DNA from 4 places in the Serratia sp. TSA_105.2 genome. Region 3 is predicted to be linked to each of the others. Evidence: predicted binding sites of a transcription regulator. Region 3 holds the regulator's gene; each other region holds the start of a gene.
What was found. The regulator CRP, encoded in region 3, controls carbon source genes, mostly activating them, when cyclic AMP is high. The targets are predictions, from matches to a motif close to ATGTGANNNNNNTCACAT.

Region 1 (4,063 bases), on a different contig from region 3:
GCCTGGAAGACAACCTGCCGCGCCTGGAAACCGTGCTGTTCCAACAGCAACTGGGCACCCTGCGCGACAAGACCGATCGTATTCAGGCGCTGGCGGGCTGGGTTGCCGGCCAGATCGGCGCCGACGTTAACCACGCCACCCGCGCGGGCCTGCTGTCGAAGTGCGACCTGATGACCAACATGGTGTTCGAATTCACCGACACCCAGGGCGTGATGGGCATGCACTACGCGCGCCACGACGGTGAGGCGGAAGACGTCGCCGTTGCGCTGAACGAGCAGTATCAGCCGCGCTACGCCGGCGATGCGCTGCCGCAGTCGCTGGTGGCCTGTTCCCTGGCGATCGCCGACAAGATGGACACCCTGGCCGGCATCTTCGGCATCGGACAGCATCCGAAAGGCGATAAAGACCCGTTCGCGCTGCGCCGCGCCGCGCTGGGCGTGTTGCGCATCATCGTCGAGAAAAACCTGCCGCTGGATCTGCAGACCCTGACCGAAGAGGCCGTGCGCCTGTACGGCAGCAAGCTGACCAACGCCAAGGTGGTCGACGAGGTGGTGGAATTCATGCTGGGCCGCTTCCGCGCCTGGTATCAGGAAGAAGGCCACGCGGTCGATACCATTCAGGCGGTGCTGGCGCGCCGTCCGACCAAGCCGGCCGACTTCGACGCGCGCGTCAAGGCGGTGTCTCACTTCCGCACGCTGGAAGCGGCGGCGGCGCTGGCTGCGGCCAACAAACGCGTCTCCAACATTCTGGCCAAGTCCACCGAAACGCTGAACGACAGCGTGCGTGCCTCGGTGCTGAAGGACGCAGCGGAAATTCAGCTGGCGACTCACCTGGTGGTGCTGCGCGACAAGCTGCAGCCGTACTTCGCGGCGGGCAACTACCAGGAAGCGCTGGTGGAGCTGGCTGCGTTGCGCGAGCCGGTGGATGCGTTCTTCGATAACGTAATGGTGATGGCGGATGATGCGGAAGTGCGCGTGAACCGCCTGACGCTGCTGAGCAAGCTGCGCGAACTGTTCCTGCAGGTGGCGGATATCTCCGTGCTGCAGTAAGCGATTTTCTGCTGTGAAAAGGCGCCTGCGGGCGCCTTTTTTTATTTCCGTTTCCTGGGTGCGAAGGCAAGGTCGCCTGGCGACTTGGGGGGCGACTTGGGGAAATTGAAGCGTCCGGTCGCCGACGGCAATGAACCTCAGTGCGTTTTGCGCACGATTTTCAACCGCATCCGGCCGGGGCAATGCTCATCGCAAACGGAATCGCGTATCGGAACGCCGCCAGTTGATCTATTCTTATAGGCGCACGGAGTGCGGAAAAAGGGGCGGAGTCCAATGAAAAAGCAGGTTTATAACAGGAGTTATGTCACATGGCGGTAGGGATCCAGAGCAGAGGTTTCGCGCGTTGGTTGGCACCGGTATTGGCATTGTTGGTGGTCATGCAATTGACCGCCTGCGGCGATAAAGAGCCGGAACAGCGCAAAGCATTTATCGATTACTTACAGAATACCGTGATGCGCAGCGGGGCGAACATCCCCACGCTGAGCGAAGATCAGAAGCAGAAGTTCGGCAACTATGCCGGCGATTACGCGATTTTGGTCGGCTTTTCGCAGCAGCTGTCCAAGTCGGTCGGCGCCAGCCTGACGCCGGCGCTGGATCAGATTAACCAGATCCGCTCCGCGCAGGATTACCTGAACAAACGCGATGCGCTGCAGCAATCGGTCGGGGCGTTGAACCTGCTGGGCCAGCAGATCCAGTCCGCCAAATCACAGGCGGATACCGCCCGTGCGGCGCTGAAGCAGCCCGACGATCTGAAGGCGGTGTACAACCAAGCCTATGACAAGATCGTTACCGCACCGGCCAACGCCCTGATGCCGGCGATCCCGACCACCGCCAGCTTTGTGCAGGATCTGGTGCAGGTCGGCGATTTCCTGCAGAGCCAGGGCAATCAGGTCAGCTTCAACAACAACGGCGTGCAGTTCCGCACCGCGCAGCAGGTGGCGCAGTACAACACCATGATGTCGAATCTGGTGGCCAAACAGCAGAACCTGATGAATGCGCAGAAAACCATTCAAAGCGTGACGCAATAACGCCTCCACGCACGCAGCAGGCCGGCATTGCCGGCCTGTTTTATTTCCCCTCAGCGTTTCCAATAGCTTGCTGGTTTATTGCTCAGGCTTCTGTACTACACTTCAATTAATCCATTCATTCGGCAATGTAGTTTTCTTTCATTCATCACTTCGCTAGTTCCCGGCGGGATGAATGCTCACAGGGAAGATCAAACAGAGCGCCGCGATCGGGTGCTGCAGCTGAAAATAAATTGTGATGTTTATCACAATTTAAAAACAAACCATCAAGTTAAAAATGTGACAAATATCACGTTATGGCGGGTTTTGAGACGTTTTTTTTCTCACTGTGCTTTTTTTACACGCCATAAATGTGATCTTTGTCACTATAAAGGGTGGTTTGTTGGGGTGTTGTATGTGATTTGTGTCACAAAAAATTCGTGAAGTTCGCGTGACAAAAACAGCGTGATAGAGTCCGTTTCGCATACAGCGGCAACACGGCTGGATCGTCACAACAATAATCACGCGCTCTATTGTCAGCGCGTAACAATAGGGGTGTGTTTTATGTTTTCACCAGACATCAAGGTTAAAGTGCAAAACTTTGGCCGTTTCCTGAGCAACATGGTGATGCCCAACATCGGCGCCTTTATCGCCTGGGGGATTATCACCGCGCTATTCATTCCAACCGGCTGGCTGCCGAATGAAACCTTAGCCAAGCTGGTCGGCCCGATGATCACCTACCTGCTGCCATTGCTGATCGGTTATACCGGCGGGCGGCTGGTGGGCGGCGAGCGCGGCGGCGTGGTCGGCGCCATCACCACCATGGGCGTCATCGTCGGCGCCGACATGCCGATGTTCCTCGGCTCGATGATCGCCGGTCCGCTGGGCGGCTGGGCTATCAAGCATTTCGACCGCTGGGTGGACGGCAAGATCAAAAGCGGCTTTGAAATGCTGGTGAACAACTTCTCCGCCGGCATCATCGGCATGTTGCTGGCGATCCTGGCCTTCCTGGGCATCGGGCCGCTGGTGGAGGTGCTCTCCAAGCTGCTGGCGGCGGGCGTGCACGTGATGGTGAAGAACAACCTGCTGCCACTGGCGTCCATCTTCGTTGAACCGGCGAAAATCCTGTTCCTGAACAACGCCATCAACCACGGCATCTTCTCGCCGCTGGGTATCCAGCAGGCCACGGAAGTCGGCAAGTCGGTATTCTTCCTGATCGAAGCCAACCCAGGCCCGGGCATGGGCGTACTGATGGCCTACATGTTCTTCGGCCGCGGCAGCGCCAAGCAATCCGCCGGCGGTGCGGCAATCATTCACTTCCTGGGTGGCATCCACGAAATCTACTTCCCTTACGTGCTGATGAACCCACGCCTGCTGCTGGCGGTGATCCTGGGGGGTATGACCGGCGTCTTCACCCTGACGATGCTGAACGGCGGCCTGGTTTCTCCGGCTTCTCCGGGTTCGATCCTGGCGGTGTTGGCGATGACGCCGAAAGGCGCCTACTTCGCCAACATTGCGGCGGTGTGCGCAGCCTTTGCCGTCTCCTTCGTGGTGTCCGCTTTCCTGCTGAAAACCTCCAAGGTGAAAGAGGATGACGATCTGGAAGCCGCAACCCGTCGCATGCAAGAGATGAAATCGCAGTCCAAAGGCGGCGCAGCGGCGCCGGCATCGGTCGACGGCGATCTGAGCACCGTGCGCAAAATCATCGTCGCCTGCGATGCGGGCATGGGCTCCAGCGCCATGGGCGCCGGGGTGCTGCGCAAGAAAGTGGCCGACGCGGGGCTGAAGAACATCTCGGTGACCAACAGCGCCATCAACAGCCTGCCGGACGACGTGGATCTGGTGATCACCCACCGCGATCTGACCGAGCGCGCGATGCGCCACGCGCCGCAGGCCCAGCACATCTCGCTGACCAACTTCCTCGACAGCAAGCTGTACAGCGATTTGGTCGACCGTTTGCTGGCGGCCAACAAAACCAGCGACAACCAGCAGAAGGTACTGGGCGCGCTG
Region 2 (4,063 bases), on a different contig from region 3:
TGATCCACAGATCGCGGAACGCCGAGGTGAAGCAGATCTGCGCGCGTTCGATCAGCAGACCGAAACCGATGCCGAACAGCATGGCGATACCGAGCTTCGGCGCATCGAACAGCGTCCACAGCGACCAGGCCACCGCCAGGCCGAAGACCGCCATGCCCAACCGGAAGCGGCGGCGCGCCTGCTCAGGTTTCTGCGTCAGCGGCGCGGCGGCCTTCACCTTTTGCAATTTGACCGGGATGCGGAACATCGGCAGCAGCGTGAATTTGGCGCCGAAGTAGGAGCCGGCGGCGGTCGCCAGCGCGAAGAACCAGGCGTGCAGCGAAAACTGCGGAATACCGGTGAAGAACGCCGCCAGGTTACAGCCCATCGCCAGGCGCGCGCCGAAACCGGCGATGATGCCGCCCAGCAGCGCCTGCACGATGCGAATGCGGTGCTGCGGCTGGCGCAGCTTGATGTTGTTGGCCCACAGCGCGGCGGCGATGCAGCCGGCGAACATGCCGATGATCATGCGCCCGTCGATGCGCTGCAGCGGCGTGCCCTGCAGGCCGATAACCTTGAAATAGCCCCACTGCTCGGGGTGCAGGCCGAACCACTGCAGCACATGGCCGCCCCAGCGGGTGAACTCGCCGGTCACCGCCCAGAAGGTGCCGGTCATGCCGAAGTAGTAGGTAGAAAGGATCCCGGCGGCGATCACCGCCGGCAGCGGCGCCCAAAAGCGCACTAGGTATTGAGATTTGAACTGCTGCCAACTCATGGCATCTCCCGTGCATATCATCCGTAAGAAAAAACCTTATGAATGATACGCCATTCAGGGACGTTTGACGGCAACTTTCAGGCATAAAAAAACCAGCCCGCAGGCTGGTTTTTCAGAGCGCTTCACCGCGAACGGTGAATCAGCGATTACGCGTCGCCGAAACGACGACGTGGTGCTGCCGGTGCGCCGTCATCACGGCGTGGGGCCGGTTTGCCGTCACGGTTGAAGTTACCGCCACGACGCTCGCCGCCGTTGCCGCCTTCACGACGTTCACCGAAGGAGCGACGTGGGCCGCCTTCGCGACGTTCGCCGTTGAACGGACGACCGTTGCCACGACGCTCGCCACCGTTGCCACCGTCACGACGCTCGCGACGTTCGAACGGCTGTGCATCGCCCAGCAGCTGCATGTTCATCGGCTTGTTCAGGATGCGAGTACGAGTGAAGTGATTCAGGATCTCGCCCGGCATGCCTTTTGGCAGCTCGATGGTGGAGTGGGAAGCGAACAGCTTGATGTTACCGATGTAACGGCTGCTGATGTCGCCTTCGTTAGCGATCGCGCCAACGATGTGACGGACTTCTACGCCATCGTCACGGCCCACTTCAATGCGGTACAGCTGCATTTCGCCAACGTCACGACGTTCGCGACGCGGACGGTCGCCGTCACGGCTATCGCGGCTGTCGCGACGGTCGCCACGATCACCGCGACGATCGTCACGGTCGTTGAACTCGCGACGCTGACGCGGCTTGAAGACCGGATCCGGCGGCAGGATCAGCGGACGTTCGCCCTGTGCCATTTTCAGCAGCGCTGCGGCCAGGGTTTCCATATCCAGCTCTTCTTCCGGCTGCAGTTTGGTCAGCAGTGCGCGGTACAGATCCAGATCGCTGCTTTCCAGCTGCTGCTGAACTTTTGCGGCGAACTTGGCCAGACGACGCTCACCCAGCAGTTCTGCGTTCGGCAGTTCCACTTCCGGGATGGTCAGCTTCATGGTGCGTTCAATGTTGCGCAGCAGGCGGCGTTCGCGGTTTTCCACGAACAGCAGCGCGCGGCCGGCGCGGCCCGCACGACCGGTACGGCCGATACGGTGAACGTAAGACTCGGAGTCCATCGGGATGTCATAGTTGACAACCAGGCTGATGCGCTCAACGTCCAGGCCACGGGCCGCAACGTCGGTCGCGATCAGGATATCCAGACGACCGTCTTTCAGGCGCTCCAGGGTCTGCTCACGCAGCGCCTGGTTCATGTCGCCGTTCAGCGCGGCGCTGCTGTAACCGCTGCGCTCCAGCGCTTCGGCCACTTCCAGGGTCGCGTTCTTGGTGCGCACGAAGATGATCGCCGCATCAAAGTCTTCAGCTTCCAGGAAACGCACCAGCGCTTCGTTTTTACGCATGCCGTAGACCGACCAGTAGCTCTGGCTGATGTCCGGACGGGTGGTCACGCTGGACTGGATGCGCACTTCCTGCGGCTCTTTCATGAAGCGGCGGGTGATGCGACGGATCGCTTCCGGCATGGTGGCGGAGAACAGCGCGGTCTGATGTTCAGCCGGGATCTCAGCCATGATGGTTTCTACGTCTTCGATAAAGCCCATGCGCAGCATTTCGTCGGCTTCATCCAGCACCAGACCGCTCAGGTTAGAGAGGTTCAGGGTGCCGCGCTTCAGGTGGTCCAGCAGGCGGCCTGGGGTACCCACGACGATTTGCGGGCCCTGGCGCAGAGCGCGCAGCTGCACGTCGTAACGCTGGCCGCCGTACAGGGCTACCACGTTGACGCCGTTCATGTGTTTGGAGAAATCGGTCATCGCTTCGGCAACCTGAACCGCCAGTTCGCGGGTCGGTGCCAGCACCAGGATCTGAGGTGCTTTCAGGTCTGCCTGCAGGTTGTGCAGCAGCGGCAGCGAGAACGCTGCAGTTTTACCACTACCGGTCTGTGCCATGCCCAGCACGTCGCGGCCGTTCAACAGGTGAGGAATACACTCAGCCTGGATCGGTGATGGTTTTTCATAGCCCAGATCGTTCAGGGCGGAAATGATTGGAGCAGACAGCCCCAGATCAGCAAAAGAGGTTTCAAACTCAGTCGTCATGTACACGTGCCTCATTAATAATGGCAGCCAGTCTACATAACTCGTCGAGAAAATTTTCAGTCATTTTCATTGAAAAGTGTGAACCGGCTCAAATTAGATTATAAAACGAACAAAAAAGCCCTCGCCCGTGAAGGCGATAACTTTGGTTAAAAACCAATGTCCATCAGGCTGATAGGTGTTCGTCAGCTATTGCTGGTCCGATTCCGATAGGTCGTCTTGCTCTTGGCCCAAAAGCGCCAATTCCAACAATGCATAGCGGTGCTCAACGAAGTTGTGAACGTTGTTAGACACCGTCAGTTTGAACAGCGCCGAAGCGGTGTCCTTGTCCCCCAGACTCAGGTAGTGTTTACCCAAATAGAAGTCAGTTTCACTGAGATGCTCAGCGAGCGAAGTGTTATCCGTTGCATCTGCCTTGAGGCGTTCCATCAGCGTTTTTTCGCTGATCTTGCCCAGGTAGAATTCGACAATATTCCATCCCCATTGCCCTCTGTCCGCTTTGTCATAGCGCTGCTGAAGCGCTACCTCGGCCTTCTTGGGATCGATTTCTCGCTCCACCAGATACAGCCATAACGAACGGAAGGGATCGTTTGGGTCGTCTTGATAAAACGCCTGCAGATCATCCTGCGCCAACGGGAAGCGGCCGCCATAATACAGTGCGATGCCCCGGTTTAAACGCGCGTAATTGTAAGTTGGATCAAGCTCTAGTACAGAATCAAACGCTTCATAGGCAGCATCAAAATTGCCTGCCTGCGTTAAGTAAATGCCCAGGTAGTTGAAAACTTCCGGCATGTCGGGACGTATCGCCAGCGCCTGCGAGAAATCATTGCGCGCTAATGCACGTAACCCGAGGCTATCATACAGCACACCGCGCTCATATAAAAGCTGTGCGCGTTCGTCGTCCGTCAGTGCCCGGCTGGCAAGAATTTGTTCCATGCGCGCCAGGATCACTTCCTGCTGCAACGTAGGCTGCAACGGGATTGCCAAAACTTCGTCTTTACGCCAATCATGGTTGCTGCATCCTGCCAGCATGAGTGCTGTCGCAACGTAACACCAGCGCAAGAAAGGCTTCATTTCCCACTCCCGAAGACAAACATTGGATGAACGTCCTGTCCTCCGTTTGCTAATACGCGGGCATCCTACCCGCGCGATACGAACAGCTCCCAACCCCGTGGCGGGGAGCTGTAAAACTATCTATACAGTTATTCTGCTTCAGGCGCAGGTGAACCCGCTT
Region 3 (4,063 bases):
TGCAGGCTGACGGTGATGTGCTCCTGCAGGTCCATCGCCACCTGAAAGGCGCGCTGCAGGCGCTTTTGCTCGAGGTTGTTGGCGTGCGGCAGGAAATTAAGCTGTTGGTACAACAGGCTGATCAGGTCCATCACCTTTTGCTGGCGCACCAGCAGCGGAGGCAGCGCGGTCTGCGGATCGGTGTGCTGGGTCAGCAGCGAGTATTTGGCTTCGAAATAGTCCGCCAGTTCCAGGTAGAGCTGGCTGAGCGTCTCGCGCATCGGCTGCTCTTTCCACAGCTTGAACCAGAACCAGGTGAATAAGCCGTACCAGGCGGTGCCGATGGCGTACAGCAGCGGCGCCTGCCAGATGGGCACCGTGCCGGCCGTGCTGAGGGCGAAGATGGCGGCCACCAGCGCCGCCGGCAACAGCCGGGCGTGCAGCGGGCTGATTTCACCGGTGACGCCGAGCAGCAGCGCCAGGCCCAGCATCAGCGCCGGCAGCGGCAGGTGCCACAACATGGCCTGTTGCAGCAGCACGCTGCTGAAGGCGAACAGCGACCCGCCGACGATCAGCCGTTTAAAGAAGCGCTTATGCGGCGTGTCCAGCCCGGCGATATTGCAGCAGGCGGGCACCAGAGAGAACATCAGGCCGAGCTGCAGCTGGCCTATCAGCAGGCCGAACAGCACCGGCAGGCACAACACCAGCGTTTGTCGCAGTGCGTAGTTGATTTCCGGGTGGTAGATCAGGCGGCGCCACATGGCAGAGAGCAGATAAAAAAACGGCGCAGATTGCGCCGTTTCTTCAGAGATTAACGGGTGCCGTAGACGACAATGGTTTTGCCGTGGGCGGAAATCAGGTTTTGATCTTCCAGCATTTTCAGAATACGGCCAACGGTTTCACGCGAGCAGCCGACGATCTGGCCGATCTCCTGACGGGTGATTTTGATCTGCATGCCGTCCGGGTGAGTCATGGCGTCGGGTTGCTTCGCCAGATTCAGCAGGGTTTGCGCGATGCGGCCGGTAACGTCCAGGAAGGCGAGGTTGCCCACTTTTTCGGAGGTGACCTGCAGGCGGCTCGCCATTTGGGCGGACAGACGCATCAGGATGTCCGGGTTCACCTGGATCAACTGACGGAATTTCTTGTAGGAAATTTCGGCCACTTCACAGGCGGTTTTCGCGCGAACCCAGGCGCTGCGCTCCTGGCCTTCTTCGAACAATCCGAGCTCGCCGATGAAATCCCCCTGGTTGAGGTAGGACAGGATCATCTCTTTACCTTCTTCATCCTTGATCAGCACCGCGACGGAGCCTTTCACGATGTAGTAAAGCGTTTCGGCCTTTTCACCTTGGTGAATCAGCGTACTCTTCGATGGATATTTGTGGATATGGCAATGAGACAGGAACCATTCGAGAGTAGGGTCTGTTTGCGGTTTGCCGAGAACCATTCGCTGTTATCCTCTGTTGTTATCGCTGCCTTGTGTCACAGGGGTCAGAGTTCCCTGTAAAACCCGCCTGTAGCCGCAGTCATGAGCGAGGGCTACCGGCAAGTTTTGAGGCGTGTCATAAAAATACGCTGTCGCTCTAGCATATTAACTTGCCGTAAGCGCTGCAAGCTACATTCTGTTAACATACCGGTAAAGGAGCCTTTCTCTGGGCGTTTCCCTGAAATTCAGTGTCCCGGAAAGATTTATTGCGGCTCTGTTTGTAGCACAGAGTAAGGCGGGTGTCTCGTGTTGTCTCGCTTCAGCATGATTAGCATCAGGTTACGTTGCCTGTTTCTATGCGAAAGCGTACCCTGATTTTAAGAAATCAACCGGAGTGACCAGAATGCAGGCAAGAGTTAAATGGGTGGAAGGGTTAACGTTTTTGGGTGAATCGGCCTCCGGCCACCAGGTGCTGATGGACGGCAACGCCGGTGATAAAGCGCCCAGCCCGATGGAGATGGTGCTGATGTCGGTGGGCGGCTGCAGCGCGATCGACGTGGTGTCCATCCTGCAAAAAGGGCGCAACGACGTGCGCGACTGCGAGGTGAAGCTGACCTCCGAGCGCCGCGAAGAAGCCCCGCGGTTGTTCACCCATATCAACCTGCACTTCATCGTTACCGGCCAGGACCTGACCGACAAGATCGTCGAGCGTGCGGTGAACCTGTCGGCGGAGAAATACTGCTCGGTGGCGCTGATGCTCAACAAGGCCGCCACGGTGACCCACAGCTTCGAGATCCGCCAACCGGCGTAATCGAGACGGAGCGCGGCTCGGCGCCGCGCTTAACGCATTTATTCGATCTTCTTGCCTTCCAGCAACCGCTGCACCAGCGGCGCCATGATCAGCTCCATCGCCAGCCCCATCTTGCCGCCCGGCACCACTAACGTATTGATGTGTGAGATAAACGAGCCCTGCAGCATCGCCAGCAAATAGGGGAAGTCTATCTGATCCAGCCCGCGGAAGTGGATCACCACGAAGCTTTCGTCCAGTGAGGGAATCGCCTTGGCGGCGAACGGGTTGGAGGTGTCCACCGTCGGCACGCGCTGGAAGTTGATGTGGGTGCGCGAGAACTGCGGCGTGATGTAGTTGATGTAATCTTCCATCGAACGCACCACCGAGTCCATCACCGCTTCGCGAGAGTGACCGCGCTCGCCGGTATCGCGGATCAGTTTCTGGATCCATTCCAGGTTGACGATCGGTACCACGCCAACCAGCAGATCGACGTGGTTGGCTACGTCGTGGTGCTCGGTGACCACGCCGCCGTGCAGCCCCTCGTAAAACAGCACGTCGGTCGGCGCCGGCAGCGGTTCCCACGGGGTGAAGGTACCCGGCACCTGATTGTAGGGCACCGCTTCATCGTAGGTGTGCAGATACTTGCGCGAGCGCCCGGTGCCGTTCTTGCCGTAGTCGATAAAGCTCTGCTGCAGCAGGCCGAAGTCGTTGGCCTCGGGGCCGAAATAGCTGATGTGTCTGCCCAGATCGCGCGCCTTGCGGATCGCCGCATCCATTTCCGGCCGGGTGTAGCGGTGGAAGCTGTCACCCTCTAACTCGGCGGCGCGAATGTTGAGCTGTTGGAATATTTTGCGGAACGCCACGCTGGTGGTGGTGGTGCCGGCGCCGCTGGAACCGGTCACCGCGATAACGGGATGTTTGGCAGACATGGTGGTTGTCACTCCGTGTTGAATGCGCCGGCGTCAGGGGATTATTGTGGCTCTTGTTGACGCTCTCTATCTCAGGAAAAAATGGCGCGCGCTGGTTTGCAATGCCCCATTGTTACCTGATTTTTTCCGTCAGTCATAGAACCGAGCGCCACTAAATTTCTTCCTGCCCGGCGCGGAACTGGCCGCGCGGCATGATGTTGACGCTCTCGTGCAGTTCCGACCACACCAGCACCACTTCGCCGTTTTTCAGCTGGCGGCGCACGTCCTCCACCTTCTGTTCCAGCGAGCGTTCGTGTTCGCCGTAATCGGTGCCTTCGCGCAGTACAAAGGATTCGATCAGTCTGTTCAGGGTGTCGGTTGCCAGTTCTTGCCAGGGAATGATCACGTCGGGATGTCCAGATAAGGGGAAAGCCAGGCCGGAATGCGATGTTCCAGCCACATATGCGGTTTTTTCAGCGTGCCGCCGACGAAGCCGACGTGGCCGCCGTACTCGGTCAGCTGATATTCGATATTGCGCGGCAGGCCGGCGACGTCGGGGATCACCTCATGGGTCATGAAGGGATCGTCCTTCGCATGGATGATCAGCAGCGGCGTCTGGACAGCCGGCAACAGCGGCAGGGCGCTGCAGCGGCGATAGTAGTCGATAGCGTCGCTAAAGCCGTGAATGCGCGAGGTGATGGCGTCGTCGAATTCGCGGATGCGCCGCAACCCGTTCAGCTGTGACAGCTTGAGCGGCAGAGTGTCCGGGTAGTGCAACAGCTTGCGGGTGGCGTTTTGTTTCAGCTGCCCCAGCAGGTAGCGCTGATAAACGCGGGAGAAGCCTTGCTCCATGCGGTAGGCGCAGGGCTCCAGCATCAGCGGCGCCGAGACCACCACCGCCGCCTGCAGCAGGCTGTCGGCGCCTTGCTGCGCCAGATAGCAGGCCAGCATGTTGCCGCCGAG
Region 4 (4,063 bases), on a different contig from region 3:
GTAGAAGTAGGTGGTACCCAGCGCGATGCGGTAAGCGTCTTTGAAGCCTTCATGCTTTTCGAACAGCGTCTGGCCGTTGTTGCCGGTGGCTCTCAGCTCCTGGAACTGGCTCCAGCTGGTGTACGCCAGGCTGTAGTGGATGGCCCACTGCGGCGCAACTTTGTTGTAGCCGGACAGTTCCCACATCTCTGGCAGGTTCAGATCCAGAGAGCCGGGGATGGTGCTGCCGTTGGTGCCCAAAGGCAGGCCGAGGGAACCCAGAATTGGGTTATAGGCCGATGGCAGGCTGCTTTTGTAATCGCCGTCAAACTTGATTTTGACTTCGGAGCGATAGGTGAAACCGTAGCGGTTGTTTTCGTCCACTTCGTACAGGATGCCGGCGTTCCAGCCGTAACCCCATTTATCGCCTTTCAGATGCGAAATTTGGGTATCAGCCGGGATCTGTGATACCGGGCCGGCTAGCTGCGGTGGTAATTGGCCGGAACCTGCGATCAGCTTCGGCAATTCACCGGCGTAGCGTTCCAGTTTGGCTTTGGCGTACACCGCATCGAAGCCCAGACCGAAGCTGAAGTGTTGGTTCAGACGGTAGGCGCCGCTCAGGTTGAGGTTAACGGTAGTCAGATCGGTCTTGCCGCCGTAAGCGCCGGCGGTATAGCCGTCGTTGAATTCGGTCGCCAGACCGTAGTTGCTGGTGACCGAGCCGCCTACGGCGAACTGATCGTTAATCGGGTGAACATAATGCAGGTTCGGCACCCAGGCGACAGGGGCGATATTTTTTGAGTCCAGGCTGGCACCGGAAGGCGATTTGCCGGTAATGTCAACGTCCGGGTCGATGAAGACTGCGCCGATGGAGAGTTCCGGGCGGGTATACATCATCAACAATGCCGGGTTGCGGCTCGCCGAGGCCGCCGTATCCGCCATGGCGCCTTCGCCAGAATACGAACGTCCTAAACCAGCTGATGAGAACTCATTCAGCTGGAATCCTGCGGCAGACACGTTTGAAGAAATAATTGCCACTGCAGCTGCGAGAGCTGATTTAGTCAATAGGTTTTTCTGGCTCATGACCAAAACCTCATTATGTGTTTATTATTTAAACTATTGTTACACGAGGTAACAAGGAGCGCGGGATTGTAGGGTCCGTTATCGTTCAGACAAATCAGACCAGTGGCTGAAGTATAGGTCTGACCTGTGAAAATGTTGCAAGTTTGTTTTTGAAATATTTCCAACCTGATATCAAAAAAGAGATCTGCTTAACAAAAAGCCAGCGGTAAATAACAAAATTCTTACCATTCCTTAGCAGGCGCTCATTTTTATTTGTGATTTCCATCACTTAAAACACCCAATAAAAGTAAGTGCTAGTGATTGCCGGCGTGGAAGCGTAAAATAACCGCAGAATTTTGTGGCTTTGTGCCGGTGAGTAAAACGGCAATTTGGGCTGATAACCGAGGCCCTTGAGGAGAACCAATCATGTCAGATGCAATTAATAAATGCAGCGCCCAGGAAACCGCCGCGTGTTGCTGTGTGGATGTCGGCACCGTGATGGATAACACCGATTGCACCGCGTCCTACAGTCAGGTGTTCAGCAATCAACAAGATGCGGAGGCGATGCTGGCTGCCCTGAGCGAAAAGGCGCGCGCGGTAGAATCCGACCCTTGTGACATCAGCAGTAGCATTAAACCGGTTGACGGCGGCGTGCAGTTGGAGGCCGATTTCACCTTCGCCTGCCAGGCGGAAACCCTGATCTTCCAGCTCGGCCTGCGTTAATCCCCGCTTTACCCCCCGGCGCCGCCTGCCGTGCGTCGGGGATTGCCTTCCCTACATCGCCCCCCGATAGAAAGTGCGCCTGCTCGCAGTTTTGATCTCTGCCGGTTTGCCAAATGTAACCGTTTGGTTAACAATGACCTCATCAGGTCAGACCTCTTTCTGCCCATTGCGCTGACGTTATTTTCTTCAGGAGCATTTATGAGTAAGGCACTGCCGTTGGTGACCCGTCATGGTGACCGCATTGCGATTGTGAATGGACTGCGTACCCCCTTTGCCAAACAGGCGACTGCCTATCACGGCATTCCGGCGGTGGATTTAGGGAAAACGGCGGTGAGCGAGCTGTTGGCGCGCAGCGGTATCGATCCGCAGCTTATCGAACAGCTGGTGTTCGGCCAGGTGGTGCAAATGCCCGAGGCGCCGAACATCGCGCGTGAAATCGTGCTCGGCACCGGCATGAGCGTCCATACCGACGCCTACAGCGTGTCGCGCGCCTGTGCCACCAGCTTCCAGGCGATCGCCAATGTGGCGGAGAGCATCATGGCCGGCAGCATCAGCGTCGGCATCGCCGGCGGGGCGGACTCTTCTTCCGTCTTGCCGATCGGCGTCAGCAAGGCGCTTGCTCGCACGTTGGTGGACGTCAACAAGGCGCGCACGCTGTCGCAGCGTCTCAAGCTGTTCAGCCGGCTGAAATTCCGCGATCTGATGCCGGTGCCACCGGCGGTGGCGGAGTATTCCACCGGACTGCGCATGGGCGATACCGCCGAGCAGATGGCGAAGAGCCACGGCATCACCCGCGAGGCGCAGGATGCGCTGGCGCACCGTTCACACGAGCTGGCGGCCAAGGCCTGGCAGCAGGGGTGGCTGCGCGACGAGGTGATGACCGCCTACGTGCCGCCTTACCGCGCGCAGCTTTCTGAAGACAACAACATCCGTAAAGACTCCAGCCTGGCGTCCTACGCCAAGCTGAAGCCGGCGTTCGATCGCAAGCACGGTAGCGTCACCGCGGCCAACAGCACACCGTTGACCGACGGCGCGGCGGCGGTGTTGATGATGAGCGAGTCGCGCGCCAAAGAGCTGGGGCTGCAGCCGCTGGGCTATTTGCGCAGCTTCGCTTTCGCCGCCATCGACGTGTGGGAAGACATGCTGCTGGGGCCTTCCTACGCCACGCCGCTGGCGCTGGATCGCGCCGGTATCGGCCTGGCCGATCTGACGCTCATCGACATGCATGAAGCTTTCGCCGCGCAAACGCTGGCCAACCTGAAGATGTTCGCCAGCGAAGAGTTCGCCCGCGAGAAGCTTGGCCGCAGCCAGGCGATCGGCGAGGTGGACATGGACAAATTCAACGTCTTGGGCGGTTCCATCGCCTATGGCCACCCGTTCGCCGCCACCGGCGCGCGCATGATCACCCAGACACTGCGTGAGCTGAAACGCCGCGGCGGCGGGCTGGGCCTGACGACCGCCTGCGCCGCCGGCGGGTTAGGGGCCGCGATGATCGTGGAGGTGGAATAATGAGCTTTGAAAACGCATTGCATGAACAGCGCGCCAAACCGTCGGCCTTTCAGCTGACGCTTCGCCCCGACAACATCGGCGTGATCACCATCGATGTGCCGGGCGAAAAGGTCAATACGCTCAAGGCCGAGTTCGTCGAACAGGTTAACGACGTGTTGATCCGGGCGCAGCAGCATACCGCGCTGGAAGGGCTGGTGATCGTTTCCGGCAAGCCGGACTCGTTTATCGCCGGCGCCGACATCACTATGATTGCCGCCTGCACCAGCGCCAAAGAGGCGGAAACGCTGGCCAAGAAAGGGCAGAGCACGTTGGCGCAGATCGCCGCCTTCCCGGTGCCGGTGGTGGCGGCCATTCACGGCGCCTGCCTGGGCGGCGGCCTGGAATTGGCGCTGGCCTGCCACGGCCGCGTCTGTTCATTGGATGACAAAACCGCACTCGGTCTGCCGGAAGTGCAGCTGGGCCTGCTGCCGGGCTCCGGCGGCACGCAGCGCTTGCCGCGCCTGATCGGCGCCGCCAAGGCGCTGGACATGATCCTGACCGGCAAGCACATTCGTGCCCGTCAGGCGCTGCGCATGGGGTTGGTGGACGACGCCGTGCCGCAGTCGATTCTGTTGCAGACCGCCATCGAGCGGGTGAAACAGGGCTGGAAACATCAGCGCGAGCTGCCGTGGCAGGATCGCCTGCTCAACGGCCCGCTGGGCAGAAACCTGCTGTTCAGCATCGTGCGCAAGAAAACGTTGGCGAAAACCCACGGCAACTACCCGGCGGCGGAGCGCATCATTCAGGTGGT

Region 1: a site for CRP is predicted at 2,425-2,442, ahead of ACUTSC_RS18315 (PTS mannitol transporter subunit IICBA). Genes of this name have one in related genera too.
Region 2: a site for CRP is predicted at 2,909-2,926, ahead of yrbN (protein YrbN). Genes of this name have one in related genera too.
Region 4: a site for CRP is predicted at 1,315-1,332, ahead of ACUTSC_RS11610 (YfcZ/YiiS family protein). Genes of this name have one in related genera too.

Annotation. Positions count from the first base shown of each region.
Region 1 is NZ_JBQZFT010000006.1:151,686-155,748, reverse strand. It holds gene glyS (glycine--tRNA ligase subunit beta) at 1-1,049, shown strand, start outside; gene ACUTSC_RS18320 (DUF3053 family protein) at 1,358-2,077, shown strand; gene ACUTSC_RS18315 (PTS mannitol transporter subunit IICBA) at 2,618-4,063, shown strand, end outside.
Region 2 is NZ_JBQZFT010000004.1:79,071-83,133, reverse strand. It holds gene yedE (selenium metabolism membrane protein YedE/FdhT) at 1-754, opposite strand, end outside; gene ACUTSC_RS14590 (DEAD/DEAH family ATP-dependent RNA helicase) at 901-2,832, opposite strand; gene yrbN (protein YrbN) at 2,822-2,896, opposite strand; gene nlpI (lipoprotein NlpI) at 3,019-3,903, opposite strand; gene pnp (polyribonucleotide nucleotidyltransferase) at 4,032-4,063, opposite strand, start outside.
Region 3 is NZ_JBQZFT010000017.1:22,248-26,310, reverse strand. It holds gene ACUTSC_RS24280 (YccS/YhfK family putative transporter) at 1-740, opposite strand, end outside; gene crp (cAMP-activated global transcriptional regulator CRP) at 791-1,423, opposite strand; gene ACUTSC_RS24270 (OsmC family protein) at 1,806-2,213, shown strand; gene ACUTSC_RS24265 (phosphoribulokinase) at 2,252-3,121, opposite strand; gene ACUTSC_RS24260 (YheU family protein) at 3,273-3,506, opposite strand; gene ACUTSC_RS24255 (hydrolase) at 3,503-4,063, opposite strand, start outside.
Region 4 is NZ_JBQZFT010000003.1:104,100-108,162, forward strand. It holds gene fadL (long-chain fatty acid transporter FadL) at 1-1,062, opposite strand, end outside; gene ACUTSC_RS11610 (YfcZ/YiiS family protein) at 1,468-1,764, shown strand; gene fadI (acetyl-CoA C-acyltransferase FadI) at 1,963-3,273, shown strand; gene fadJ (fatty acid oxidation complex subunit alpha FadJ) at 3,273-4,063, shown strand, end outside.